Regions from separate parts of the Erwinia tracheiphila genome, predicted to be linked through region 1. Evidence: predicted binding sites of a transcription regulator. Region 1 holds the regulator's gene; each other region holds the start of a gene.
What was found. The regulator LexA, encoded in region 1, represses DNA repair genes until DNA is damaged. The targets are predictions, from matches to a motif close to TNCTGTATGTACATACAGNA.

Region 1 (7,321 bases):
CCATTATAATTGCCCGCAGCCAAAGCACCGAGCAGAGCAAAAAACAGGACCGATCAGACAACAGAATGAGAATTCCTGATTAATATACTGATTTTTTTATATTTTTAATTTCTACCCATCCAGATAAGGAATAAGTGCACAGCGAAAACACGTACAGTGAGAGACTGATTACATAATGAATATAAAGGCAATCATTCATTCCTGCGAATTAAGTAATAATAAAGTGGTTTATCTGGTTAGTGCTGTTTTATTTATCTGTTACGGACCTGAGAAAATAAGACTAGGATGCACTTTTTTTGCCCCGAAACTGGCCCGCGGCTTTAAAAACATTGTCAGGAAGATATCGCGCGATAAATAACATTAGCGGCATTAAAAAGAAAACGTATAATACTGAATTAACTGGCACCACCCATTAATTTCATTAACACACCACCAATAATGCAAATTACTGTGTTTTTCATTGGTAAATGCCCAAATCAGGGCAATTTTGCAGCGACATAATGGCTTCTGGCTGAGAATTCGGCGTTTTACATTGAGCGTGATAACATAACAAACCGATCTGGCTCTGGAGTAAATGATGACAGTAAACACCGCTGAAAAAATTCTTTTGCAGGCCGAAGCACTCTGCCAACAACGCAGCGTCAGGCTGACACCTCAGCGGCTGGAAGTGCTTCGTCTGATGTGTCAACACCAGGGCGCCATCAGCGCGTATGGCCTGCTCGATTTACTTCGCGTCAGAGAGCCACAGGCAAAACCGCCTACCGTTTATCGTGCGCTGGACTTTTTACTGGAACAGGGTTTTGTACATCGTGTTGAGTCCACAAACAGCTACGTGGTGTGTCATCATTTCGAGCAGCATTCCCATGTTTCCGCCATGCTTATTTGTGATCGCTGCGGAGCAGTATCAGAGCAGCACGCCGATGGAGTGGAAAAAATATTAAAAGCTTTGGCTCTGCCTTCAGGGTTTATTCTGACTAACAGCGTTATTGAGGCACATGGCTTGTGCAAACTGTGTGTCGAAGTGGAAGCCTGTAAACATCAGGATGCATGTGAACATGATCATGCACTGTCCCCCCGGAAACGCGGGCGTTGACTACGGGTGTTTTAAGGAATTATTGATACTCAAGGCCGTTATGTAGGGAGGAAAAGCAACCAGCGTACAGACACATCCCTGTGCCACCAACTTTGAAAATCATACCTCAACGGTGATTATTTTCAGAAGTGGTGATTGTTATGGCTTTCCCAGTCACTGAGTTCTTTCTCTGCCTGATCCTTAGCGTAGCCGTAACGTTCCTGTATTTTACCCACCAACTGATCGCGCTTACCTTCCTACTACGGTCATATAGTCGTCAGTGAGCCTGCCCTCTTTCACTTCACCTTTAATCTGTTTCCAGTTGCCGCTGGCTTCATCTTTATTCATTTGCGTTATTCCTTCAACCAGACGTTAACAGACTTGGTGATATCGTTTCAGAAAATCTACGATTGCAAAATTATGCGCTATGAAATACTGAAATTACAGTTAAATACAGTATAAATTTTGCAAATCACACGAATCAGGATTGAAATTGCTACCGTTATTGATTGGATAAGAAAAAAATTAACAAAATCAGGACATAAGAGGCGAAAAGGTTGAGTAACAGAATATGTCAACTGGCAAACCAGTTATTGTTGCGCCAGTGATTTCACCAGATTGCCCCGAGGGTGACACCACGCATTATCAGAAAAACAGTAACTTCCAGCCACAAACCGTGATTGTCCAGGATCGGCACGGTAAAGAGTGTTAAACCATAGCTACAGACTGAAATCAGCATACCGTTACGCATCTCTCTGGCACGCCTGGCGCGAATAAACATGCCGTCCGGCAGATAACATATACCCCACAGACTGGCAGGATCGATTGCCAGAACCCACCGCCACGCCGCCAAGATAGCTGGCATTATTAAGATGATCGGTTACAACGGTATCAACCAGACCAAGGAGTGGCACACTGATATTGGACAGGATCATTGGCAATGCCAGCCGCCAAAGATGCCTGTCAGAATGACTGAAGAATCGCATCATCACCCACTGGCTGACGGAGTTACAATTCAGCCCTCAGCACAATGGGGCGCGATGGCCAGCAAAAACAAAAAGTCTTTTTGTGAACAGATGCTTACAGCCAGTTACCGTTACGAATCACACCGACTGCCAGTCCCTCGATAGAAAGGATTTGTTTGTTAAGATCGACGACGATCGGCTGAAAGTCGCTGTTTTCAGGCAGAAGCTGTACGACATTCCCCTGTTTCTTCAAACGCTTCACGGTGACCTCATCATCAATGCGCGCGACCACAACCTGCCCATTATGCACATCCTGCGTTTTATGCACGGCAAGCAGGTCACCGTCCATAATGCCAATGTCTTTCATCGACATGCCACTAACGCGCAGCAGGAAATCTGCGCCAGGCTTGAACAAGTCAGGATCAACCTGATAGTGCCCTTCGATGTGTTGTTCCGCCAGCAAAGGCTCACCTGCCGCAACGCGACCAATCAGAGGCAAGCCTTCATTTTCTTCCATCATCAGACGGATACCCCGCGAGGCACCAGAGACAATTTCAATGACGCCTTTGCGCGCCAGCGCTTTAAGATGCTCTTCAGCCGCATTAGGGGAACGGAAACCAAGCTGGGTTGCGATTTCTGCACGCGTTGGCGGCATCCCAGTCTGATTAATGTGTTCACGTATCAGGTCATAAATCTGCTGCTGCCTTGCTGTTAATGCTTTCATCCCGCCCCCTGGTTGTTTATACAGTCAACTGTGAGTATATACAGGTATTTGCACATTGAAAACTAAAGTTAGGCAAAAGACAGCCATCGATAAAGTTATGCGAGCGCTAGAGAACATGCGCGAACAGCAACGTACCCCAGACAAAGATGGCCAGCAAGATAGCCAGTAAAACAGCCGCCGACCCCATATCTTTGGCTCTGCCGGACAGCAGATGGTAGTTACTACCGGTACGATCGACTACGGCCTCAATGGCGCTGTTGATCATCTCGACAATCATAATCAGCCCAACAGAGCCAATCATTAACACCCGGCTTATTGCATCAATGTCCAGCCAGCAGGCAATGATAATAGCTACGATCGCCACCACGGCTTCCTGACGGAAAGCCGCTTCATTCTGCCAGGCAGCACGGATACCTTTCCACGAGTACCCAACCGCTTTAATAATGCGAGTCAGTCCGCTAACACTGTTTGTCATGTTTGAAAAAACCTTTATATCGTAATAACGTCAGCAAACAGGGCGAGCACATTTCGCGTCACCACAGATCTCAATGGCGCTTTCTGATATGCTTGCAGCGTTTTGCTAACAAGAGGTTTCATATTGTCTATGTCAGGCTGGCGTAGTTTTTATTATAATACACTGAATTTACCGGTAAAAGTTTTGGTAAGAAGTAAGGCCATTCCTAAAGATCCCATTACTGAACTGGGACTGGATACCTCACGCCCTATTATGTATGTGCTGCCATACGATTCAAAGGCCGATCTTCTGGCGCTACGCGAGCAGTGCCGCAAGCAGGAACTTCCCGACCCGCTGGAACCCTTGGAAATAGACGGAACTGTGTTACCCCGGCATGTGTTTATTCATGATGGCCCCCGCCTGTTTCCATATTTTGTCCCTAACCTGGAATCGGTGAGGCTGTTTCACGATTATCTGGATTTGCATCGCAGCAATCCTCATCTTGATGTGCAGATGGTCCCGGTTTCGGTCATGTTTGGCCGGGCACCGGGCCGTGAGATTCAGGGTGAAGAGCAACCCCATCTGCGTATGCTTAACGGTATTCAGAAATTCTGTGCCGTACTGTGGCTGGGGCGTGACAGCTTCGTGCGTTTTTCGCCGATGGTTTCCATGCGCCGTATGGCAACCGAACACGGCACGGATAAGACTATCGCGCAAAAGCTGGCAAGAGTGGCACGAATCCATTTTGCCCGCCAGCGTCTGGCCGCCATTGGCCCTCGTTTGCCTGTCCGCCAGGATTTGTTCAATAAGCTACTGCAATCAAAAGCGATCGTAAAAGCGATTGAAGATGAAGCACGCGGTAAAAAAATCTCTCTTGACAAAGCCCAGCAGAATGCAGTGGAACTGATGGAAGAGATTGCGGCTGACTTCTCTTATGAAGCCATCCGCCTGACCGATCGCGTGATGGGTTGGTTGTGGAGCAAGCTCTATCAGGGAATTAACGTGAACGGCGGTGAGCGCGTGCGTCAGCTGGCGCAGGACGGTCATGAGATTGTCTACGTGCCTTGTCATCGCAGTCATATGGATTACCTGCTGCTTTCCTACGTGCTCTATCATCAAGGCCTGGTGCCGCCACACATTGCCGCTGGCATTAACCTGAACTTTTGGCCTGCCGGGCAGATTTTCCGCCGCCTCGGCGCATTCTTTATCCGCAGGACCTTCAAAGGCAACAAGCTTTATTCCACTGTCTTCCGTGAATATCTGGGTGAGCTGTTTACCCGTGGTTATTCCATTGAATACTTTGTGGAAGGTGGCCGCTCACGTACGGGCCGTTTGCTTGATCCTAAAACCGGCACGCTGTCGATGACCATCCAGGCGATGCTGCGCGGCGGTAATCGCCCGATCACCCTCGTGCCAATCTATATCGGGTATGAGCATGTCATGGAAGTGAGCACCTATGCTAAAGAGCTGCGTGGTGCCACCAAGGAAAAAGAAGGCTTTATGCAGATGGTGCGCGGGCTGAGAAAGCTACGCAATCTGGGTCAGGGCTATGTCAACTTTGGTGAACCCCTGCCGCTGGTCAGCTATCTTAACAGGCAGGTGCCTGAATGGCGTGAGGCCATTGATCCCCTTGAAGCACAGCGTCCGGCATGGCTGGCACCCGCGGTAAACGATATTGCTCAACGCATGATGGTGCGAATCAATAACGCCGGTGCGGCCAATGCCATGAATTTGTGTGTAACCGCCCTGCTGGCTTCCCGCCAGCGCTCGCTGACTCGTGAGCAGATGATCGACCAGCTGGACTGCTATACCCAACTGCTGCGCAATGTCCCCTATTCGCCAGACGCAACCGTGCCGGACCTGACGCCAGAAAAGCTGCTGGACCATGCATTAGGGATGAACAAGTTCGAAATCGAACAGGATAACATTGGCGAAATTATCGGGCTGCCACGCGAGCAGGCGGTGCTAATGACCTACTACCGCAATAACATTCATCATATGCTGGTGATGCCTTCTGTTATCGCGGTGATCCTGACGCAACATCGTGAAGTCACGCGTGCCGAACTGCTTCGCCAGGTCAGCGTTATTTATCCCATGCTGAAAAGCGAGTTGTTTTTGCGCTGGGAAAAAGACGAGCTGCCCGGCTTGCTGGATGCGCTGATCGGCGAGATGGCTCATCAGGGTCTGCTGAACGCAGATGAACAGGCGCTTCGCCTTTCCGCATTGCGTTTTCACACCCTACAATTGCTCGCCGCAGGCGTGCGTGAAACGCTACAACGCTACGCCATCACCTTCTCCATTCTGAGTGCCAATCCGTCAATTAATCGGGGCACGCTGGAAAAAGAGAGCCGTACAATGGCACAGCGTTTGTCAGTGCTGCATGGTATCAACGCTCCAGAATTTTTCGACAAGGCGGTGTTCTCAACGCTGGTACTGACGCTGCGCGACGAAGGTTATATCAGTGATACCGGCGACGCGCTGGTTGAAGAAACGCACAAGGTTTATCAGATGCTGGCTGATTTAATCACTCACGAAGTGAGAATGACCATTGAAAGTGCGGTTGCCCAGTAACGCAGGATAAACACCGTGTCAGCATGGCCTGAGCATGCTTGCCACAACTGCTAACGGCGTCCTTAACAGACGCCGTTTCTTCTTTTCTGAGCCTGAAACCAACGGTTATTTTTGCTGACCAAACCCTGTCTGTCGCGCATAAGGACAGCAGGGCGTAAGCAGCTGACGGCACCTTACAGCCATGCGGCAAAAGGAGCGGTACTCAGCGCTATTCCAACAAATAACACCAGCCCGACGTAATTGTTATTTAAAAAGGCATGAAAACAGGCGTCACGATCACGGTGAATAATCAATCTTTGCTGATAGATAAACAGTGCCCCTACCAGCATGACAGACCAGTAAAACGCTCCCCCGAGCTGCATTATCCAGCCCGTGAGCAGCATTAAAACCAGCGTGGCGAATTGCAGCAGGCCAACGATGAGCTTATCAAAACGCCCAAACAGGATGGCTGTCGACTTAACGCCAATGCGCAAGTCATCGTCGCGATCCACCATGGCGTATAGTGTGTCATATGCTACCGTCCAGCAAATATTGGCAAAGAACAGCAGCCAGCATACCAGCGGGACAGATTCACTGATCGCCGCCCATGCCATTGGAATTGCCCAGCCAAAAGCAGCCCCCAGCACAACCTGCGGCAAATGCGTATAACGCTTCATAAAGGGATAGACCCAAGCCAGCGCAAGTCCACCGAACGAAAGCCAGATGGCCATCGCATTCATTGTCAGCACCAGGCAAAATGAAATCAGCACTAGCCCGACAAACAGGGTTCGCGCCTCTGTGGACGTTACCGCGCCGCTGGGCAGAGGCCGTGATTGCGTGCGTTTCACATGCCCGTCAATTTTACGGTCAGCAAAATCATTCACTACACAACCCGCTGCCCGCATAAAAAACACGCCCAGCATGAACACCAGCAATATATTCAGCGGGGGGATTTGCATGCCGGCCAGCCACAATGCCCACATTGTTGGCCACAGCAGCAGCAGCGAACCTATAGGTTTATCAATACGCATCAGGCGGCTGTAAGCCTGAAATCTACTGGTTGGCAGACTTTTTTCCACGTTACAGGCTCCCTTCTGCTCGCATCGGCCAGTAAAGCGGTGCGGGCGGTAAAAACAGTTCAGTCAGTAATAAGGGTTTATCAGAGAGGCGCAGACGCGAGCGGCGCCCCCACAAGCCCCCAACCTGACCCGGCTCAATAAAATCACGCGTCAGGGTTGAAGCGGCAAAAAGATAATGCCCTAAAGGCCGAGTTCCTAAATGTTGTAACATTTGCTCCGGGCCGTTTAGCGTGGACTCCGGCACAACAGTACGCCCCGCCAGCCAGGGTACGCCGTCGCCACACAGCAATATTTCACGTAGCCAGTATCGCGACGCATGCGGTAATAAGGCCGCTTCGGCTTCAGCCTGTTCTGCCGTAATAAATTCTTCGCAGATAACATTGACCGTCACCTGTTCACAATGCTGTTCAAATCGGCGGGTCATGGAATCCTCTTCCATCAGCCAGTCAAGCAATGTGTCGGTCAACAGAGGTGAAG
Region 2 (7,321 bases), 1.2 Mb from region 1:
GGGGTTGGCAGTGGCGACAGAAGCGGGGTCAGCCCGTGCGTTAACTCGATACAATGGCTGTTTTACAGAAATTGAGCGCATAAAAAATAGCGCCCGGCAAACTGCGGGTCGTTTTACACGATCCGCACTGCACCTTACGGTGCGGGGAAGGTATAGCGGCGGTGTATCACTTCCAGCTGCTCAATGATCTCCTTGTCCAGCGTCAGGTTGTAGCTGTTGATATTGATCTGCAACTGTTCAGGGGTGGTTGCGCCCAGCAGGGTACTGGCCACAAAGGGCTGCTGACGGACAAAGGCCAGCGCCATTTGTGATGGGTCCAGCCCGTGCTGTTTCGCCAGCGCAACGTATTCCTCGATGGCAAGCTGCGACTGCTCGCCGCTGTAGCGGGTAAAGCGGCTGAACAGCGTATTACGTGCGTCTGCCGGTTTGGCACCCTTCAGATATTTGCCGCTCAGGGTACCGAATGCCAGACTGGAATAGGCCAGCAGCTCCACGCCTTCAAACTGGCTGATTTCAGCCAGCCCCACTTCAAAACTGCGGTTGAGCAGGCTGTAAGGATTCTGGATGGTAACGATGCGTGGCAGCTCATGTTTTTCCGCCAGTTGCAGATAGCGCATCACGCCCCAGGGCGTTTCGTTTGAGACACCAATATAGCGGATCTTACCGGCCCGAACCTGCTCGCTCAAGGCTTCCAGCGTTTCAAGCAAGGTGACGGGAACGCTGCTGTCGGTCCAGCTGTAGTTCAGCCTGCCAAAGCAATTGGTCTGACGCTGTGGCCAGTGGAGCTGGTACAAATCAAGATAATCGGTGTTTAGCCGTTTCAGGCTGGCATCCAGCGCCTCGCGAATATTTTTCCGATCCAGCGCCTGGCCAGGGCGGATGGACGCATCGGCCCCCCGTGATGGCCCGGCCACCTTGGACGCGAGAATGACTTTATCGCGATTGCCACGGGATTTTAGCCAGCTGCCGATATAGCTTTCGGTTAATCCCTGCGTTTCTGGTCGGGGCGGCACCGGATATATTTCCGCAGTATCAATGAGGTTGATACCCGAGCGGAGGGCCAGATCCAGCTGGGTGTGGGCGTCGGCTTCGCTGTTTTGCTCACCAAACGTCATGGTGCCCAGTCCCAGGTTGCTGACTTCAAGCGTGCTGTGGGGAATACGATGATAGTGCATTTTCCGACTTCCTTTTTTTCATTTTTAACGGTCTGAAATCTGACAACCATTTTTCAGCCTGTCTTATCAGGGTGTTATTGCCTGCTATGTTGAACCGGGTTCCGCAGGTCTTAACAAAAAATCGCTTTGTTTTAGTTTCTGCACGCTGCTATGAACCCCTGCAAGATCAGCACAGCAGAGACTCAGGCCGATCAGGTCTGGCTTTTGACTATAACCGCCGCGTGTTGCAGGGGGAAGAGGGGATTTGTCGGGAGATGAAGACAGGCTGCCCGCAGTATCGCAATGGGTGGCAGAGTCTGTTCAGCGCTCGACAATAGATGAGATGTCGTCGCCGTTAATCTGTAATTCATGGTCGGTGTTGTCGGTGTATTTTACCAGGCCGGTTTGTTTATCGATTTCAGGTTTGCCCTGTGTCATGATCATTTTGCCGTCCTTGGTGGCCATCACATAATCGCTGCTACATCCACTGACCAACATAACCAGCATTAAGGCAACCGCCTTTACTAACCACTTCATATTCTGCTCGCCTGCGACTTGTTTGGTTATTAATAACGCATATAACACAATCGGCTAATCGCAACACTCTGAAAATAGACTGAAGCGCGTAGGGTTAAGGGATTCTTTTCGTAAAGTGATATTACAAAAAGGATAACTGGCCAGCAGGCTGGCCAGAGGAAATCAGGCGTGACTTTTTTTATTACGCAATAAATTCAGGCATTCAACGGCCATTGAGAAAAACATGGCGAAGTAAATATAGCCTTTGGAAATATGAATATTGATGCCCTCAAGAATGAGGGTAAAGCCGACCAGAATCAGGAAAGCCAGCGCCAGCATTTTTACTGACGGATGGTGATCGACAAACTCGCCAATAGTGCGGGCGGCGAACATCATAATCAGCACGGCAAACACCACGGCAGCCATCATAATGATCAGATGATCGGAAAGCCCCACGGCAGTAATGACCGAATCCAGGCTGAAAATAATATCCAGCAGCATAATCTGGACAATCGCCCCGGCAAACGAATGAACATTGTTTTTCTGCTCGCTCTCGTTGCCCTCAATGGTTTCATAGATCTCAAAGCCGGATTTCCACAGCAGAAAAAGACCACCGGAAATAAGGATCAGATCCCGTGTGGAGACGCCGTGATCCATCAGCGTAAACAGTGGATTGGTCAGACGAATCACCCAGGAAATAGAGGCCAGCAGTGCAATACGCATCAACATCGCACCAGCCATACCCAGCCTGCGCGCAGTATTTTGTTGACGCTCAGGCAGTTTTGCCACGACCAGAGACAGGAAAATAATGTTATCAATCCCAAGGACGATTTCCAGAATCGTCAGCGTACCCAAAGCCAGCCAGGCATCCGGGTCGGCAATCCACTCAAACATACAAAGATGACATCCTAAACAGAAGTTAAACGAAGAGGATACTCAACCCGACCCACATTAGCCATATGTACGCCTTACTTAAGTCTGGATCGACGCCTGGCCGCACGGTGCTGGTTGCTGCCGGAAGATGCCCGATTTTAAGAATGTGGCCGCGTGACGGGGTTACAGCAGGAAATGGCGTGCGAGAAGCGGAGCAGTGAATGTTTTCTTCAGATAAAAACCGCGCGGCAGGGTCATAATGGACTGGCCGTTTTCGCCTATCCCTTCGGTCAGTGCCTTGCTGTTGGCGGCTTTGGGACGAATTTGCAGCACTTCACCGTGACGGGCGGTGATACGTTCCACCTGGCCCAGTACGATCATGTCCATCAGTTCTTCCCAGTCCTGCCGAAGTTGCGCTTCTTCTTCATGGTTCGGGCTCCACAACAGCGGCGCGCCTACCCGACGTTCCGCCAATGGGATGGTGCGTTCTCCTTCCACGGGTACCCACAGCACGCGTGCCAGCTTGTGGCGTACGTGGCTGGTCTGCCAGACCACACCGGTATTGCCTGTCAGTGGCGCGACGCAAACAAAAGTGGTTTCCAGCGGGCGGCCAGATGCACTAACAGGGATGGTTTTCAGCTCCACGCCAATTCCTGCAAAATCCTGCACTGGCTTGCTTCCTGCGGTGGCACCGAGATGGCACTCCAGTAGCGTGCCAACCCAGCCTTTATCCCGCCGCAAATCGCCCGGAACAGGAAGATTTGCCCTTAGCGCCAGCTCCGCCAGGGAAAAACCTGCCAGTTTTTCAGCGCGTTCGAGCAGTTGGGCTTCATTTTCCGGCGCGGGCAGTGGCTGAAAAGAGTGGCGCATAGACAAGGCTCCGCTAGCGTATAAAAAATAACCATGACAAAGTCTGTTTTGCACGGAGGAGGATGTGAAAACGAAATAATAGCATGATTAATCATGTTTTTTTGCACTGGCTGCCGTATTCCCTTTTTACTTCATGTTGGGTTATGCGCTGGTTGTCACTGACAATGAACAGGATCTTCCCCCTTGTTATCCACAGAAAAATGGGATAAGTCTTTCACAGAATGAATACTGTTTCGATTTACAGCCTTGACGAGGAAGATTTTATGCTTTTTTCGGTTTTTTTTGCCTGGCGCTACGACATATCCTGTGGATAAAAATAACAGTGCGCGATCTTTCGCCAGTCACGATTCAGAACAATATGACAGCCCGATGAAATCCACGGTTAACGCGTTTTTTCAAAAAAAGATGATTATAAACATAATATTAGGTTTTATTTATTTTACCATAACAGACTCTGGTCGGGAGTTTTCCCCACAGGTTAATGGAGTTCTGCACAAAGCTATCCACAGAAAAGGTGAATAAAATCGCCTTCCGATAAGGTTTTTTGTTTATAACTTTGCCAATTATCCTGAGTTATCCCATTCCTGCCGGCTCCTGAGCAGATAAACCAGTGGTTTACCACCTGTAAGGAGTATGAAACAATCAGAACATCCGAGTTTTAGTTTGAGGTAGTCCAGTGATCGATGATGATGGCTACCGCCCGAATGTTGGTATCGTAATTTGTAACGGGCAGGGGCAGGTGTTGTGGGCCAGACGCTATGGTCAGCACTCCTGGCAATTTCCCCAGGGTGGAATTAACCCGGGGGAAACGGCGGAACAGGCGATGTATCGGGAACTGTTCGAGGAAGTCGGTTTACACCGTAAAGACGTGCGTATTCTTGCCTCTACCCGCAACTGGTTGCGCTACAAGTTGCCAAAACGTTTGGTGCGTTGGGACACAAAGCCGGTCTGTATCGGCCAGAAACAGAAGTGGTTTCTTCTGCAATTATTGTGCAATGACGCGGATATCAACATGCAAACCATCAACACGCCTGAATTTGATGGCTGGCGATGGGTTAGCTTCTGGTATCCGGTGAGGCAGGTGGTCTCTTTTAAACGTGACGTTTATCGTCGGGTCATGAAGGAATTTGCCAGCGTGGTGATGCCATTGCAGGAAAATCACGGACAGCGTAATGCGTTCTATCGTCGGAAGCGAGGTTAAGCCAGACAGATTATGCTCACACAGCTGCGTGAAATAGTCGAAAAAGTGGCTGGTGCCCCCAGATTGAATGAGGCACTTGATATTCTGGTCAACGAGATTTGCCTGGCGATGGAAACCGAAGTCTGCTCGGTTTATCTCGCTGACCACGACCGCCGCTGCTACTACCTGATGGCTACACGAGGGCTGAAAAAGCCGCGTGGCCGCACGATTGCACTGGCATTTGACGAAGGGATCGTTGGGCTGGTTGGGCGACTGGCTGAACCCATCAACCTTGCGGATGCGCAAAGCCACCCCAGCTTTAAATATGTTCCTTCCGTGAAAGAGGAGCGTTTTCGCTCTTTCCTCGGCGCACCCATTATCAGCAGACGCCAGCTGCTTGGCGTGTTGGTGGTTCAGCAGCGTGAGCATCGTCAGTTTGACGAAAGCGAAGAGTCTTTTCTTGTTACCTTAGCCACTCAGATGGCGACCATCCTTTCTCAGTCGCAGCTCAACGCGCTATTTGGTCAGTACCGACAGACGCGAATTCGTGCGCTGGCAGCGGCACCTGGCGTTGCGGTGGCCACGGGATGGCTGGACAATACGCAACCTTCACTGGAAAACGTTTCTGCTGCCTCAACGCTGGATACGGTGCGTGAGCGTGAACGTCTGTCGCTGGCAATAGATGAAGCAGCTGGTGAGTTTCGCCGTTTCAGCAAGCGTTTTAACGCCAGCGTGCAAAAAGAAAGCGCGGCGATATTCGATCTCTATTCTCATCTGTTAAGTGATAACCGGCTGAAGAAAGATCTTTATGCCGAAATTGACAACGGCTCGGTTGCAGAATGGGCGGTAAAAACGGTCATTGAAAAGTTCGCCGCGCAATTTGCCAGCCTTCAGGATAATTATCTGCGCGAGCGTTCCTGCGACCTGCGGGTGCTGGGTCAACGCCTGCTGTTTCACCTTGATGATTCAATACAGAACAATAACAGCTGGCCTGAACACTTCGTGCTGGTCGCTGATGAACTGACGGCAACCACGTTGGCAGAGGTGCCGCATGACCGTCTTGCAGGTGTAGTGGTTAGAGACGGTGCGGCCAACTCTCACGCGGCGATAATGGCACGTGCAATGGGCATCCCAACCGTGATGGGCGTGGATGCACAACCAGAATTGCTGAATGGCCGCCTGCTGATTGTTGATGGCTATCGCGGCGAGCTGCTGGTAGACCCGGAGCTGGTACTGGTGCAGGAATACCAGAGGCTGATCAGTGAAGAGCATGAGTTGAGTAAGCTGGCAGAGGACGTGGTTGAATACCCCGCCGCGCTCAAAAGTGGCGAGGCCGTCAAAGTCATGCTCAACGCCGGGCTGAGTGCTGAACATGAAAAAGCGTCAGGCAACCGGGTGGATGGCGTGGGACTCTACCGTACGGAAATTCCGTTTATGCTGCAAAATGGCTTTCCATCGGAAGAAGAGCAGGTGGCGCAATATCAGGGAATGCTGCAGCTTTTTCTGGACAAACCGGTCACCCTGCGCACGCTGGATATCGGTGCCGACAAGCAGCTGCCTTATATGCCGATCAGTGAGGAAAATCCCTGTCTTGGCTGGCGGGGCATCCGGCTGACGCTCGATCAGCCTGAAATTTTTTTGGTGCAGGTCCGGGCGATGCTGCGTGCTAACGTTGCCAGCGACAACCTCAGTATTTTGCTGCCGATGATTACCTGCATCGATGAAATTGATGAGGCGATCCGTCTGATCGACCGCGCCACCCGTAAAGTGGAAGAGATGCTGGGTTATACCATCCCTCAACCGCGCATTGGCGTTATGATTGAAGTCCCGTCAATGATCTTTATGATCCCCCATCTGGCCGGGAGGGTCGATTTTGTTTCAATTGGCACCAACGATCTTACTCAGTATCTGCTGGCGGTGGACAGGAACAATACCCGTGTTGCTAACCTCTACGACAGCCTGCATCCGGCGATGCTGCGTGCATTAAAAATGATTGCCGACGAAGTGAAATGTGCCGGAATTGAGCTGTGCCTGTGTGGTGAAATGGCTGGAGACCCCGCCTGTGTTCCGTTATTAATCGGGCTGGGATATCACCACTTAAGCATGAACGGCCGTAATGTGGCACGGGTGAAGTATTTGCTGCACCATCTGGACTACGCCGACGCACAAAAACTGGCGGAGGCGGGGTTAAAAGCGCGACAGGCAGTGGAAGTCCGTCACCAGGTCGCGGCGTTTATGGAGCGCCGTGGGCTAGGCGGCCTGATTCGTGGTGGACGCTAGCCCGGCTTTTCCGTTAAAGAAATGACGATGTCACCTGAACCGATTAATAAAGTTTACAGTTAAGTCCGGTCAGGGTTTTTCTGGCTGTGATATGATGCTCCCCTTGTTTCTGCGCCCTGCGCACACTGGATGATCCACTTCGCTGCCCGCTAGCCGGAGCGATACTGAAAAATGGTGCAAGATGACTAACCGCTATCTGGCTTTCCCCCAATTTGATCCTGTTATTTTTTCTGTCGGGCCAATCTCCCTGCATTGGTACGGCCTGATGTATCTGGTCGGTTTTATTTTCGCCATGTGGCTAGCTGTGCGCCGTGCTAACAAGCCGGGCAGCGGTTGGAAAAAAGAAGAAGTTGAAAATCTGCTGTATGCCGGATTTCTCGGTGTTTTCCTCGGTGGACGTATTGGCTATGTGCTGTTCTACAATTTGCCGCTGTTTTTGGATAATCCG
Region 3 (7,321 bases), 1.6 Mb from region 1:
CGCCCGCGCAGGTTTGCGCTTTGCAAACCGCGCTTTCCTGCATTCAGCAGGGAGATGAACTGCGGCAGCGGCTGCGTCAAAACATCCGGCTGTTCCGCGAAGGTGCCGGACAGCTGGGGATGACTGTCGCGCCATCCACCACAGCGATTCAGCCACTTATCATTGGCGATGAGCAGCGTGCGATGACGCTGGCGGAAAGCCTGCGGCAACGGGGATTCTGGCTAACCGCCATCCGGCCACCGACGGTGTCGCCGGGTACCGCCAGGCTGCGCATCACCCTTAATGCCTGCCATCAGCCAGAGGATATTCACCATTTGCTGGAGGTGCTGCATGACGCACATCGTTAATAAACAGGCTGTCGCCAGGGCATTTGGCCGGGCGGCCTCTGGCTATGATCGCTACGCGGGGTTGCAACGTAGCAGCGGTGAGCAGCTGGCCCGCTATGCCCGTCAACGGCAGGGGCAGAATGTGCTGGATGCGGGCTGCGGAACCGGCTGGTTCAGCCAGCGCTGGCGTTACGCCGGAAACGAGGTCACTGCGCTGGATTTGTCAGCCGAGATGTTACTTCAGGCTCAATCACAGCAGGCCGCCGATCGTTATCTAACGGGTGATATTGAAGCCTTGCCGTTTGCGCAACCGTGTTTTGATCTCTGCTGGAGCAACCTTGCCGTGCAATGGTGCAGCGATTTGAGTCTGGCTCTGCATGAACTTTACAGGGTGACGCGACCAGGGGGCCAGGTGCTGTTTTCCACGCTTGCCGCCGGATCCCTTAATGAACTTAATATTGCCTGGCGAGGGCTGGACTCAGTCGTACCGGTTAATTGCTTTCTCAGCGTTGATGACATGTGCCAGTCAGGAAAATTGCTGCCGGTGCAGTGGCATTATCAAACCCTGACGCAGGGCTTTCCTGACGTACTCAGCGCGCTGCGCTCGCTGAAGGGGATTGGGGCCACCCATCTGCATCAGGGACGCAACGGGATGTTGCTCAGTCGCCGTCGACTGCAGCAACTGGCACAACACTGGCCGCAGGACCGACGCGGTTTTCTGCTCAGTTACCATCTGGCGTATGGAGTAATTCATTGTGACTAAACGCTGGTTTATTACCGGAACAGATACGGAAGTGGGTAAAACCGTTGCCAGTCAGGCGTTATTACAGGCGGCGCGGGCGGCGGGTTTTTGTGCCGTTGGCTATAAGCCGGTCGCATCCGGCTGTGAGATGACGCCGGAAGGGCTTCGCAATGGTGACGCACTGGCGCTGCAACGCAACAGCGCGCTGTCGCTGCCCTATGACGACATCAATCCGCTGGCTTTTTCAGAGCCAACCTCACCCCATATTGTCAGTGAAGTTGAGCAGCGGCCGATCCTTTTTTCTCAGCTTTCAGCCGGACTGACAAAACTGACTCGCCAGGCCGACTGGGTATTGACGGAAGGTGCCGGTGGCTGGTTTACTCCGCTTTCTGCCCGTGCCAGCTTTGCCGACTGGGTGGTGCAGGAGCAACTGCCAGTGGTGCTGGTGGTAGGGATTCGATTGGGCTGTATTAATCATGCGATGCTTACCGCACGCGCCATTGAGGCATCCGGGCTGCGTCTTGCAGGATGGATTGCCAATGGTGTGCAGCCTGCGGGCAGGCGACATGCTGAATATCTGGCCTGGTTACGGCAGCATCTGATGGCACCGATGCTGGGGGAAATCCCCCATCTGATCGACCCCGCTGATCTTGACAGGTTAGGGCAGTATCTCAGCCTGCCTGAATAGTCCTGCCAAAACATCTTCGTTTCGCGTAGTCTTAAGGACGGAAATCCAGCCTGAAAATGGGTTTCTGTCTTGAATTAATCAAGGTTTTTAATACATATATACTGTTTTGTTAGCTTGCTTTTGAATTTTCTTCGCCATGAAGTTGTGGGTTGAACGGATAAGGTAACAGGTCCGCTGAACGATGAATGAATAATCACGATTTTTGAAAAAATGCGCTGCGCAACCATCACCATAATTAATTATAATCAACGGTTTTAATCACTACTGCTTTTCACGTAAATGAAAGGATGAGAAAAATGCCGTTAAAGCCAATTGTGATCCCCCCTGTACCGCGACACCACAATTTTACTTATCAACTATCCGGGTCTAATCAGGATTATAACCATAATAAAGTCATCCCGGAAAAGCTGTCGTCAGTAAAAAATGGTAACGATGAATATAATTACTCTCCTTTGCACCAGCCATCCGCCAGAGGGATGCTTTCTGGCACAGGATTTTCGCTTTGTGGGTTTATTACAGGTTGTTCGAGGACGCCGAATAGTACGTTCGATTTATTAGAGGATGAAAGGGTCTGCGTTGATGGCAAGATGGTATCAGCAATGGAAAAAGATCATGGTCAACTGTATGGTATTAACGCATTTCAGGAGCCGCTTTCCCTGGGGGAAATGGAAAGCGAAAGCGTGTGAAATAAAATAATAACGTATCGGAATAACATTGTTTTTCAGCAGCCTGTCAGAGTAAGTCATTATTGCTGTGGCGGTACGGGTTTTCATTAATCTTTATGCCAGGCGGCGCTGGTTTTTTACTGCGATAGCAATAATAACTCCGTGGTGGCTTCAGGCGTTATATCGCATTACGTTAACAGGTTGCTTTTATAATATGGATACACGCTTTCTCTGAAATGTTTTCCATTCACTGCGTTGTCCCCGATGGAAACAGTGCTGTTTGTTAGACGCCTGAGTAACCCGCAAGGCCATTCTGTTACTGATTTTCTGCTGTTCATGCGGCACTGCTTTTCAGGCAGGGATACATAAAGGGGGGCATCGCTGATGCTCGCCTTTGGCATGCTGCCCGTTAAATGTTCTCAAATCATTATGAGGCGGTGAGCCATGTGTCGATAATCCGCTGATTCAAATCGGTCACTTTGCCATGGGCGACATTGCGTCCCCTGTGCAGCAGCAAAAAATAATCGGCCACGCGGCGAATAAAAGAAATCCGCTGTTCCAGAAGCAGGATTGTCAGGCCGAAATCATGATTCAGCCTGTGGATAAGATTGCCCATTTCCTCCTCCAGCCATGGAGACATCCCATCGGTTGGCTCATCCAGAATCAGCAATTTAGGCTTTAACACCAGCGCTCTGGCCAGCACCAGCTGTTGCTGCTGATCCAGCGGCAATTCGCCGCTCCGGTGATGCCGCAAAGAATAAAGCGCGGGAAAAAGATCGTAGATCATCTGAGGAATCGCACGATGCCGATGGTGTCCAGCCCCGGCAAGCAGGGCGATTTGCAGGTTTTCTTCCACGCTGAGTTGGGAGAAAATCTGACACCCCTGAGGGACATAGCCAATGCCGAGCGCGGCCCGCCGTTCGACGGGCTGCAACAGTAAGTTCTGAGGAGGCAGATTGGCTTCCTGCCATGTCATCGAGCCGCTGTTAATGGGCAGGTGGCCCATGATGCAATTCACCAGCGTTGTTTTACCCATCCCCGGCTGACCAACCACGCCAGTGCAGGTGCCAGCTGGTAAATCCAGATCTACATCCCACAGAATATGGTTTTGCCCGTAAAACTGATTGATTGAACGCAAACTCAGCATCTGACACTCTCCTTCATAAACACCCGGTATGATCTCACCTGAACGCATCGGCTTTCCGCGACATTTCATACGTTCTTCATTGCCTGACGTACTATGGCGTCGTATGCTGAGGCGACCAGTAAGATAGTGCAATTAATATGCCATTTACTATTAGCGCCAACGCCCTGTTGGCGCTAATAGTAAATGGCGAAAATAGTCAGAGTTGTTAAACAATTGCCCCAGGTCATTTTCATTTGCACTCTTATGGTGCCTGGTACTGATTACTTTTGACAAAGATACTGTCCCGTTGGGCGCTCAGGCAGCGTGAAAAAATGGCAAAAAAAGATGGTTCTTATACGCTGAATGTGCTTCTCATCTGCAAATTTGGTCATAACCGGGACAAAAAAAATTCAAAAAAAATATTTACGACCAGACAGGTCGGGACTTAACAGATTACCCACAGCAGATGGCTCAGGCGCTGTAATCAGTTATCCACTATTCCTGTGGATAAGCTTGTGTATGAACAGATGAAAACCTGCGGGAAACGAGAGTGGGCGCGGCCTGAGCTTATATTGCTTTTAAAGCTGCCAAAATATAATTTTCTTTATTATTCAAATAATTAATTAAAAGCAAGCTGCGCCGAATCGACCAGGGTTTTCACCGGATTATTTTGCCATGGCATATTGACAAATGTTAAAAACCTGGGATGGCTGGGGATAATTTTCTGGATTTCTGACCGAATACGTTTTGCTCTGCTGTCCCACGACGCTTCACAATCATTGCAGGTGCATTATGTAATAATACTGTTTATGTATCCAGTATTATTTGCTGGCAAAATTGACCATGCAGAGTAAAATCAGATCCCGGTCGGTATCATTCTTCAGCGAGTCCTCATGCAATGAGCAAAGTCTTTAAACTTAAGTCCGATTTCAATCCTTCTGGCGATCAGCCGGAGGCTATCCGTCTTCTGGAAGAGGGGCTTGAAAATGGTCTGGCGCACCAGACGCTGCTTGGTGTGACCGGATCGGGTAAAACCTTTACCGTGGCCAACGTCATCGCCGACCTCAATCGCCCGACTATGGTGCTTGCACCCAATAAAACCTTAGCAGCCCAACTTTACGGTGAGATGAAGGAATTTTTTCCAGATAACGCGGTGGAATATTTCGTTTCCTACTATGACTACTATCAGCCGGAAGCCTACGTTCCGAGTTCTGACACCTTCATCGAAAAAGATGCATCGGTTAATGAACATATTGAACAGATGCGGCTGTCAGCGACCAAAGCGCTGCTTGAGCGGCGGGACGTCATTGTTGTAGCGTCAGTCTCCGCTATTTATGGCCTCGGCGACCCGGACCTCTACCTGAAGATGATGCTGCATCTGACGCGGGGAATGGTCATCGACCAGCGGGCCATTTTACGTCGGCTGGCCGAACTACAGTATACCCGCAACGATCAGGCTTTCCAGCGAGGCACCTTTCGCGTGCGCGGCGAAGTCATTGATATCTTCCCAGCAGAGTCTGACGATTACGCGTTGCGCGTCGAGCTGTTTGATGAAGAAGTCGAGCGCCTGTCTATCTTTGACCCGCTGACCGGGCAGATCGGCTCGGTAATCCCACGCTATACCATTTATCCGAAGACGCATTACGTCACCCCGCGTGAACGTATTCTTCAGGCGATGGAAGAGATCAAACTTGAACTGGTGGATCGCCGCAAAACGCTGCTGGACAATAACAAGCTGCTGGAAGAACAGCGGATCTCGCAGCGCACACAGTTCGATCTGGAAATGATGAACGAGCTGGGCTACTGCTCAGGCATTGAAAACTATTCCCGCTATCTGTCGGGGCGCGGGCCGGGTGAGCCGCCACCGACGCTGTTTGATTATTTGCCCGCCGACGGCCTGCTGGTCATTGACGAATCCCATGTCACCATTCCACAAATTGGCGGGATGTATCGCGGTGACCGGGCCAGGAAGGAAACCCTGGTTGAGTACGGTTTTCGCCTGCCGTCCGCGCTGGATAACCGTCCGATGAAGTTTGAAGAATTTGAAGCGCTGGCTCCGCAAACTATTTACGTTTCCGCGACGCCGGGTAATTACGAGCTGGAAAAGTCAGGCGGAGACGTGATCGATCAGGTGGTGCGCCCAACCGGGCTGCTTGACCCACTGGTTGAAGTGAGACCCGTTGCTACCCAGGTGGACGATCTGCTCTCCGAAATCCGTAAAAGGGTGGTGATTAACGAGCGGGTGCTGGTGACCGTTCTGACCAAGCGAATGGCGGAAGATCTCACCGAATATCTGGAAGAGCACGGCGAACGGGTGCGCTATCTGCATTCGGACATTGACACCGTAGAGCGTGTGGAGATCATCCGCGACCTGAGGCTGGGCAAGTTCAATGTGCTGGTAGGGATCAACCTGCTAAGAGAAGGGCTGGATATGCCGGAAGTGTCGCTGGTTGCTATTCTCGATGCCGACAAAGAAGGCTTCCTGCGTTCTGAACGTTCGCTGATACAGACTATTGGCCGCGCGGCGCGTAACGTTAATGGCAAGGCGATCTTGTATGGTGACAGGATCACGCCGTCCATGGCAAAAGCGATAGGCGAAACGGAACGGCGGCGTGAAAAGCAGACGCTTTATAATCAGGAGAAGGGCATCGTTCCACAGGGGCTGAACAAGAAAATCGCGGATATTCTTGAGCTGGGTCAGGGAATTGGCAAGAGTAAAAACAAAACCCGTGGTAAAGCCTCGCGCAGCATAGTGGAAGAGGATGCGGCGGTGATGGATATGTCGCCGAAAGGCCTGCAAAAACAGATTCAGCAGCTTGAAGCAAAAATGCAGGAGCATGCGAGGAATCTGGAGTTTGAAGAGGCGGCCCAGGTGCGTGATCGGCTGCATCAGCTGCGCGAGCTGTTTATCGCGGCTTCCTGAACGCTGCGATAGTGTCACGCCTGCGTTAACAGCACGAACCTTTAGCCAGAATACTTTATGCATACTGTTATCCAGTCCCGGAATCTATCCCGTAAAAGCCTGCCGCTGTGCAGGTTTTTTTATTTCGGCATGGTAATGGTACTGCATTTCGTTTACGGGGAAATGTGTAACGGAAGTACCCGTATCCGCGATGGTTCAATACGATTTGTGGCGAGAGTCAGGCAGCCCCGAAAACCGCGCTGCCCGCGACGTGCTGCGCGATGTGTTTTTTGCACTGATTGAGCATCAGAGCAGAATGTGATGGGGGACCCGGTGCGTGAGGCTTTCTGCGAACCTGTTTATCACGTCATGATGATATTGGCTGAGAGCCGAAGCGAAGCAGGATAATTGCGCATCGTCCGGTATGCCAGCCCCTTAGCGAACAGATAAAGTCGCTCGCCTGATGCCATCACGAAAAGCCCTGACCGTGCATTATTCCTCAGCCCAATAACTGAATCGCATGTTCCAGCGCAACGTGCAGGAGTTGACGGTCGTGGCGATACTGAATATCCGCAGCCTGAAGCGGTTCCTGAACAATCAGCCGATCAGTCACATTAAGCGTATCCATAAATGGGCTGACCACCACCGCGTCAATCACTTTCTTGCCGATGTATTTTTCCATCATAATCAGTTTGTCAGCCAGCGTAAGCTGTGCCGCTGCGGGGCTCAATTCTTTTCCCAGGTTACCGATAAAGATCATGGTGGCCGGGGTCCGGCGCAGCGCCTGAGTCATTTCGGGTATAAGCAGTATCGGTATCAGGCTGGTATAAAAGCTCCCTGGCCCAATCAGGATCAAATCTGCTTCGCCGATG
Region 4 (7,321 bases), 560 kb from region 1:
TTTACGACAATACAGTCAAGATAAACAATGGGATACAGAGCATCCAGCGGACGGTTTTGCCACTCAGATACCTGCTCTTTCACCGCATCAGTGACTTTCGATATCAGCGTGGGTGAGACGTCCGCATCGTACATTTCTTTGAAGGTGGCGACAATCTCCCGGGTGGTCATGCCTTTTGCATACAACGACAGGATCTGACTGTCCATCTGCGTAATACGTGTCTGATTTTTCTTAATAAGCTGAGGTTCGAAGGTGCTTTCACGATCACGTGGTGTACTGATTTCAATCTCACCATCGTCGCACAACAACGTTTTTGACGAATAACCATTGCGGGTATTTGAGCCTGTTTTGGGTGCGTTCTTTTCGTGTCCGATGTGGTCAGTCAGCTCAGCATTGAGCGCAGTTTCAACTGTAAGCTTCGTCAGCATGCGGGAAAACTGGTTGAGATCGGCTTCGGTTTTCAGCCCCTTAGCCAGTTCAGCCGCAAGGGCTTTGAGTCTTTTTTCGTCCATAATTACCTGTCTCCGTTATCGAAATGAAGATATCAAAAACAGGCAGATACACAATTTAAATTACAGGCTCCATAAACCGGATCGGTCAACCGATCCTTAAATGATCGGCATTAACCTCTGAGGATTGGATTTATCTTCATTCTGATTAACACCGGCAGATCCCAGTGCTGACCTTTATGTGTGACTTCGCGGATCTTGCGCTTCACGGTTTTCATTGATTTCGGTGAGGGGTAATAGTAGGTTTTCAGCTTTCCGTCCTTTTTGGACGACTGCACTGCGAACCTGTGACCGAGAAACTCAAACGGCGATTTAGTCGCGTTAACGACTTTTGTCTTCTCTGCGTTAAGTGTTAACCCAAGCCGACCCAGTACCCTCTGGGCCTGAGCCAGATAAAACTTCGGTTGCTTTCTGCACAAAATGACAAAGTCATCGGCATAACGCACTAGATGAGCGTCATGCCATCGCTGGTTAAATCCCTGCTTTTCCCAGACATGGTCAAGCCAGTGGAGGTACAGATTTGCCAGTAGTGGCGATATGACGCCTCCTTGCGGAGTGCCTGTATCACTGCTCTTCTGACCAACCTCACCCATAACTCCGGCTTTCAACCACATTTCAATCAGCTTCATGACCGGACGGTCAATGACTCTGATCCTCACTGACAGCAGCAGTTTGTCGTGGGGGATAGTGTCGAAATACGACTTCAAATCGGCATCCACCACCCCAATGACATTTAAAGTTCAGCCATTTATAGATCTCTCTCAGCGCCTGTTGCGCACTTCTGCGCGGTCGGAAGCCATATGAGAAGTCTTTAAAGCCCGCTTCGAACAGCGGTTCTATGACGATCTTTACTGCTGCCTGTACTACACGGTCTGCTATAACGGGTATGCCAAGCGGCCTTTCCTTTCCATCTGACTTCGGGATATAAACCCTCCGTACAGGCTGTGGAGCATACCGTTTCGCAACAAGTTTCTTCTGGATATCCCGCAGGAAATTACCAACGCCGATCTCTTTCTCAACCTGTTCGATTGAGAGCCGGTCAATGCCCGGCGCACCTTTGTTAGCTCTGACCTGAGTCCATGCCATGCCTAAAACCTGATTACTGCATACCTTGTCATACAGAACACCAAACTTACGTTTCGGATCCGCCTTGGCGGCCAGGTATAGCTTGCGTTGCAGTACTCGTACCTTTTCAAATGCCGTGTTTTGAGCTTTCGCAATCACGTAGTACCTCCTGCATCACAAAGCCTGACAGAAGTAGAGGTCCTTCCTTACGGCTGAGTTTTGTTGTCTCAACCGTCATCAGTACTATGGCCTCCTCCGACTCCTCTATCCCGCGTCTATCCGGATTTCGGTGGACGCCTTATACCTTCAATTACGTGGTGGGTTACCCCACGATGGGGAGAGGTCTCGACTGTTCCGCTCGACACTTTCTACACATCCTATCTCCAAAACCCCGGATCCCTGGCCCGACTTCACATGGTTAATTAATCCATCGGACTGCACTGGCCTTCGCCCCCATTCCAGAGGCTCGGCAAAATCACCCTACGCCATACTCTCCCAGCATTGTTGTATGGTTGACATTTACGAGGCGGATTTGAGTTCACTGTCAGTTACGGGCTGTGTATTTGCGCGCGCCCACTGTCTGGGGCTGGGACAACGTTTATCCGGCGCTGTTCCCGCGTTTCAGTCACCTTCCACACGTACGCCATAGCTACACGGTCAAATTAACCAACTACCGTGGCAGGACTCTCACCTGCAAGTAATCGAGCAGCTTTTCAGTCCACTCAAAACGGGATATCGTCGTCAAAATCCATCGGCGGTTCATTGCTGATGGGTGCGCTGTTTTGCTGTGACTGTGGCCGTGACGCCTGACCGCCGCCGCTGAACTGGTTGCCGCCCTGCGGCTGCTGAGGCTGACCCCAGCCGTTATTATTACCCTGGTTATTACCACCAGCCTGCGCACCGCCGCCCTGGCGGCCACCCAGCATCTGCATGGTGCCACCAACGTTAACAACCACTTCTGTGGTGTATTTCTCAACGCCTGCCTGATCGGTCCATTTACGCGTCTGAAGCGCACCCTCAATATAAACCTGAGAACCTTTGCGCAGATATTCGCCCGCCACTTCAGCAAGCTTTCCAAACAGCACCACGCGATGCCATTCTGTTTTCTCTTTAGTTTCACCAGTCTGTTTGTCACGCCAGCTTTCAGAGGTAGCCAGAGTGATATTGGCAACAGCACCGCCATTCGGCATGTAACGGACTTCAGGATCCTGACCCAGGTTGCCTACCAGGATCACTTTATTTATGCCTCTGCTGGCCATGTTCGCCTCTCCGATAAATGTTCTGCGTTAATTCTAAGCCAGAAATTCTAACACTGTATATCACCAAATCCCATCTTCCGATCGCGATCGACCAGGGCAGATCCTGCTGGCAATGTTTCATTTCAGTCATTGAAGGAAGATCGTAGATTTTTCACTAATCCGGCGAAACAACAGCCCTCCTGGTTTCAAACAGATGACAGAACACTGTATATCCAATCAGTTTTTTTTGTGCCATAATGACAGGCTTCATCCTGGCCGTGCCAGACAGGCATGGTGGGTCTGTGTTAATCCGGGAATTGTGAATGGATAAGATCGAAGTTCGGGGTGCACGCACCCATAATTTGAAAAACATTAACCTGATCATCCCTCGCGACAAACTGATTGTGGTCACCGGCCTGTCAGGTTCGGGGAAATCCTCACTGGCGTTTGACACCCTTTATGCAGAAGGTCAGCGCCGCTACGTCGAGTCGCTCTCAGCCTATGCGCGCCAGTTTCTTTCGCTGATGGAGAAACCGGACGTTGATCATATTGAAGGGCTGTCCCCGGCAATTTCAATCGAGCAGAAATCGACGTCACACAATCCGCGTTCTACCGTAGGCACCATCACCGAAATCCACGACTATCTACGCCTGCTGTTTGCCCGTGTGGGTGAACCCCGCTGCCCGGAACACGATGTTACCCTGGCCGCGCAAACCGTTAGTCAGATGGTGGATAACGTGCTGGCACTGACAGAAGGACGCCGCCTGATGCTGCTGGCCCCCATTATCAAAGAACGTAAAGGAGAACACAGCAAAACCCTGGAAAACCTCGCCTCCCAGGGCTATATCCGCGCACGTATTGATGGTGAAGTCTGCGATCTCTCCGATCCGCCAAAACTTGAGCTGCAAAAAAAGCACACCATCGAAGTGGTGGTTGATCGTTTTAAGGTACGGGACGATCTGCAACAGCGCCTTGCTGAATCATTTGAAACCGCGCTGGAACTCTCGGGCGGCACTGTCGTAGTCGCCGATATGGATGATACCAGCGCTGAAGAGCTGGTTTTCTCCGCTAATTTTGCCTGCCCGGTCTGTGGTTACAGCATGAGCGAGCTGGAGCCGCGTCTGTTTTCCTTTAATAATCCGGCTGGCGCCTGCGCAACCTGCGATGGTCTGGGGGTGCAGCAATATTTTGATCCCGAGCGCGTGGTGCAAAACCCAGATCTTTCTCTGGCCGGGGGTGCCATTCGCGGCTGGGATCGCCGTAACTTCTATTACTTTCAGATGCTGTGTTCTCTGTCCGAACATCTGAATTTTGATATCGAAACACCGTTTATTTCGCTGGATGCCAGCACCCGCAAGGTTATCCTTTATGGTTCAGGCAAAGAAAATATCGAGTTTAAGTACATTAATGATCGCGGTGATACCTCTGTTCGCAGGCATCCGTTTGAAGGTGTGCTGCACAACATGGAACGCCGTTATAAAGAAACGGAGTCGGCCGCAGTACGGGAAGATCTGGCAAAATTTATCAGCAATCGTGCCTGCGCCAGCTGTGAAGGCACTCGTCTGCGTCGCGAGGCGCGCCATGTGTTTGTTGAAAATACCAATCTGCCCACCATCTCTGATATGAGTATCGGTCACGCAATGACCTTTTTTCAGGAGATGAAGCTCAGTGGTCAGCGGGCAAAAATCGCGGAGAAAGTGCTGAAAGAGATTGGCGACAGGCTGAAGTTCCTCGTCAACGTCGGCCTGAATTACCTTTCGCTGTCCCGCTCCGCTGAAACGCTTTCAGGCGGTGAAGCACAGCGTATCCGCCTGGCCAGCCAGATCGGTGCGGGTCTGGTTGGGGTGATGTATGTGCTCGATGAGCCTTCTATTGGCCTGCACCAGCGCGATAATGAGCGCCTGCTGGAAACACTGGTGCATTTACGTAATCTTGGTAACACGGTCATTGTGGTTGAGCATGACGAAGATGCGATCCGCGCGGCGGATCACGTTATCGATATTGGCCCCGGCGCCGGTGTGCGCGGCGGTCAGGTGGTAGCAGAAGGCACCGTGGATGACATTATGGCGGTGGATGCCTCGCTGACCGGTCAATTCCTCAGCGGTAAGCGCAGCATCGCCGTTCCACAGGAGCGAGTAAAAGCCGCCCCGAATAAAGTGCTGAAGCTCACTGGTGCAAAGGGTAACAATTTGAAGGATGTCACTCTGACGCTACCGGTTGGCCTGTTCAGCTGTATTACTGGCGTTTCCGGTTCAGGTAAATCAACGCTTATTAACGACACGCTGTTTCCGATTGCGCAAAGACTGTTGAACGGTGCCACCATTATTGAGCCAGCGCCCTATCGCGACATCAGCGGTATGGAGCATTTCGATAAGGTTATCGATATCGATCAAAGCCCGATTGGGCGTACCCCCCGTTCCAACCCAGCGACCTACACCGGTATTTTTACCCCGGTACGCGAGCTGTTTTCGGGGGTTCCTGAATCACGCACGCGTGGCTACACGCCAGGCCGCTTCAGCTTTAACGTGCGTGGTGGTCGCTGCGAAGCTTGCCAGGGCGATGGTATGATTAAAGTGGAAATGCACTTTCTGCCGGATATTTACGTCCCGTGCGATCAGTGCAAGGGCAAACGCTATAACCGTGAAACACTGGAGATTAAGTACAAAGGCAAAAGTATTCACGAAGTGCTGGAGATGACCATTGAAGAGGCACGGGAATTTTTCGATGCCGTTCCTGCGCTGGCGCGTAAGCTGCAAACGATGATGGATGTGGGGCTTTCCTATATCCGCCTGGGGCAGTCAGCCACCACGCTGTCCGGCGGTGAAGCCCAACGCGTGAAGCTGGCGCGAGAGCTGTCGAAGCGTGGCACAGGCCAGACGCTGTATATTCTTGATGAACCTACCACCGGCCTGCACTTTGCAGATATCCAGCAGTTACTGGAAGTCCTGCATCAGCTACGCGATCAGGGCAATACTATCGTGGTGATTGAACACAATCTCGATGTGATCAAAACCGCCGACTGGATTGTCGATCTGGGGCCGGAAGGGGGCAGTGGCGGCGGAGAGATTCTCGCCTCTGGTACGCCGGAAACGGTGGCAAAATGTAAAGCATCACACACGGCCCGCTTCCTGAAACCGCTGCTGAAATAGCATCACTTTATCGGGCTGTCTTGCTGGCGGAGACAACGTTCCGGCCAGTCAGGGCCTGGAATATATCCATTATAACCAAAACCGTTCTGCAACAGGTACTGCGTTTGCCTTTCGAAAATTTTCAGCCGTTTCCAACGCTTTTCCAGCGGCTTCAAACCGAAGTTTGCAATATCAGGCGAGAATTAAACAGATTCCGCTATGTTCCTTTTGCACATGGCTGACTATCCTTATAGTTCCTGTTTTTCGGATGACTGAAGCGGGTGCCCTCGAAGACGCTACCGGGCGATGGTTGAGCGGCGCTTACAGGCAATATACCTTCCGCAGGGCAAGCTTTGTGAACACTATCAATTATTGGAGAAACCATGAATATCACTCATGCCTGGGCAGCACAGGACGCACAGTCTAAGCTGGCACCGTTTGAATATAAACCGCGTGAACTCCGTGAACACGACGTCCAGATTGATGTCCTGTTTTGTGGCGTGTGCCACTCGGACCTCCATCAGGCCCGTAACGAATGGAAAAATACGGTTTTTCCCGTCGTTCCGGGTCATGAAATCGTGGGACGTGTTACCGCAATCGGTAGCCATGTTCACAAATACAACGTGGGCGATCTGGTCGGCGTAGGTTGTCTGGTTGATTCCTGCCGTACCTGTGACAGTTGCAAAGAAGACCTGGAACAGTATTGTGAAAACGGCTTTACCGGCACCTATAACGGTCAGGACCGCATCACTGGTGAGACCACGTACGGCGGCTATTCAACCCAGGTTGTCGTCACGCAAGACTTTGTGTTACGCGTCCCGGAAAATCTCGATCCGGCCGGCGCTGCGCCGTTGCTCTGTGCGGGCATTACCACTTATTCTCCGCTACATCATTGGGGTGCCGGGCCGGGTAAAAAAGTGGGCATTGTCGGTCTGGGTGGGCTGGGACACATGGGGGTTAAAATTGCGCATGCCATGGGTGCGCATGTGGTGTTGTTCACCACGTCTCCTTCCAAAATTGAAGATGGAAAACGCCTGGGGGCGCATGAAGTCGTTATTTCGAAAGATGCGGATCAGATGGCCGCGCATGCGAACAGCTTTGACCTGATTGTAAATACCGTTGCCGTCCCGCACGACCTGAATCCGTTTATCACTCTGCTACGTCGCGATGGCACCCTGACGCTGGTTGGGGTACCGGAGCATGACCATCCGTCACCGCAGGTGTTCAATCTGATATTCAAGCGCCGTAGCGTGGCGGGTTCGCTGATTGGCGGAATCAAAGAAACTCAGGAAATGCTGGATTTTTGCGGCAAGCATAATCTCACTTCCGATATTGAGCTAATCAGAATGGACGAAATTAACGAAGCTTACGAACGTATGCT

Region 2: a site for LexA is predicted at 3,640-3,659, ahead of mutH (DNA mismatch repair endonuclease MutH). Genes of this name have one in related genera too.
Region 3: a site for LexA is predicted at 4,349-4,368, ahead of uvrB (excinuclease ABC subunit UvrB). Genes of this name have one in related genera too.
Region 4: a site for LexA is predicted at 3,036-3,055, ahead of uvrA (excinuclease ABC subunit UvrA). Genes of this name have one in related genera too.

Annotation. Positions count from the first base shown of each region.
Region 1 is NZ_CP089932.1:4,736,927-4,744,247, forward strand. It holds gene zur (zinc uptake transcriptional repressor Zur) at 578-1,093, shown strand; partial or broken gene LU633_RS24530 (CsbD family protein) at 1,216-1,420, opposite strand; gene LU633_RS26385 (hypothetical protein) at 1,644-1,784, shown strand; partial or broken gene LU633_RS26390 (MATE family efflux transporter DinF) at 1,903-2,058, opposite strand; gene lexA (transcriptional repressor LexA) at 2,153-2,761, opposite strand; gene LU633_RS24550 (diacylglycerol kinase) at 2,868-3,236, opposite strand; gene plsB (glycerol-3-phosphate 1-O-acyltransferase PlsB) at 3,366-5,786, shown strand; gene ubiA (4-hydroxybenzoate octaprenyltransferase) at 5,960-6,844, opposite strand; gene ubiC (chorismate lyase) at 6,846-7,321, opposite strand, start outside.
Region 2 is NZ_CP089932.1:3,575,709-3,583,029, reverse strand. It holds gene lplT (lysophospholipid transporter LplT) at 1-44, shown strand, start outside; gene LU633_RS18660 (NADP(H)-dependent aldo-keto reductase) at 135-1,175, opposite strand; gene LU633_RS18655 (YgdI/YgdR family lipoprotein) at 1,476-1,691, opposite strand; gene LU633_RS18650 (TerC family protein) at 1,854-2,564, opposite strand; gene mutH (DNA mismatch repair endonuclease MutH) at 2,727-3,413, opposite strand; gene rppH (RNA pyrophosphohydrolase) at 4,090-4,614, shown strand; gene ptsP (phosphoenolpyruvate--protein phosphotransferase) at 4,627-6,873, shown strand; gene lgt (prolipoprotein diacylglyceryl transferase) at 7,055-7,321, shown strand, end outside.
Region 3 is NZ_CP089932.1:3,108,158-3,115,478, reverse strand. It holds gene bioF (8-amino-7-oxononanoate synthase) at 1-347, shown strand, start outside; gene bioC (malonyl-ACP O-methyltransferase BioC) at 331-1,089, shown strand; gene bioD (dethiobiotin synthase) at 1,082-1,756, shown strand; gene LU633_RS16335 (hypothetical protein) at 2,053-2,442, shown strand; gene LU633_RS16330 (ABC transporter ATP-binding protein) at 2,849-3,568, opposite strand; gene uvrB (excinuclease ABC subunit UvrB) at 4,446-6,470, shown strand; gene LU633_RS16320 (gluconeogenesis factor YvcK family protein) at 6,949-7,321, opposite strand, start outside.
Region 4 is NZ_CP089932.1:375,019-382,339, reverse strand. It holds gene LU633_RS01890 (IS256 family transposase) at 1-512, opposite strand, end outside; gene LU633_RS25685 (reverse transcriptase domain-containing protein) at 623-1,216, opposite strand; gene LU633_RS25680 (reverse transcriptase domain-containing protein) at 1,149-1,733, opposite strand; gene ssb1 (single-stranded DNA-binding protein SSB1) at 2,297-2,833, opposite strand; gene uvrA (excinuclease ABC subunit UvrA) at 3,136-5,961, shown strand; gene LU633_RS01870 (NAD(P)-dependent alcohol dehydrogenase) at 6,324-7,321, shown strand, end outside.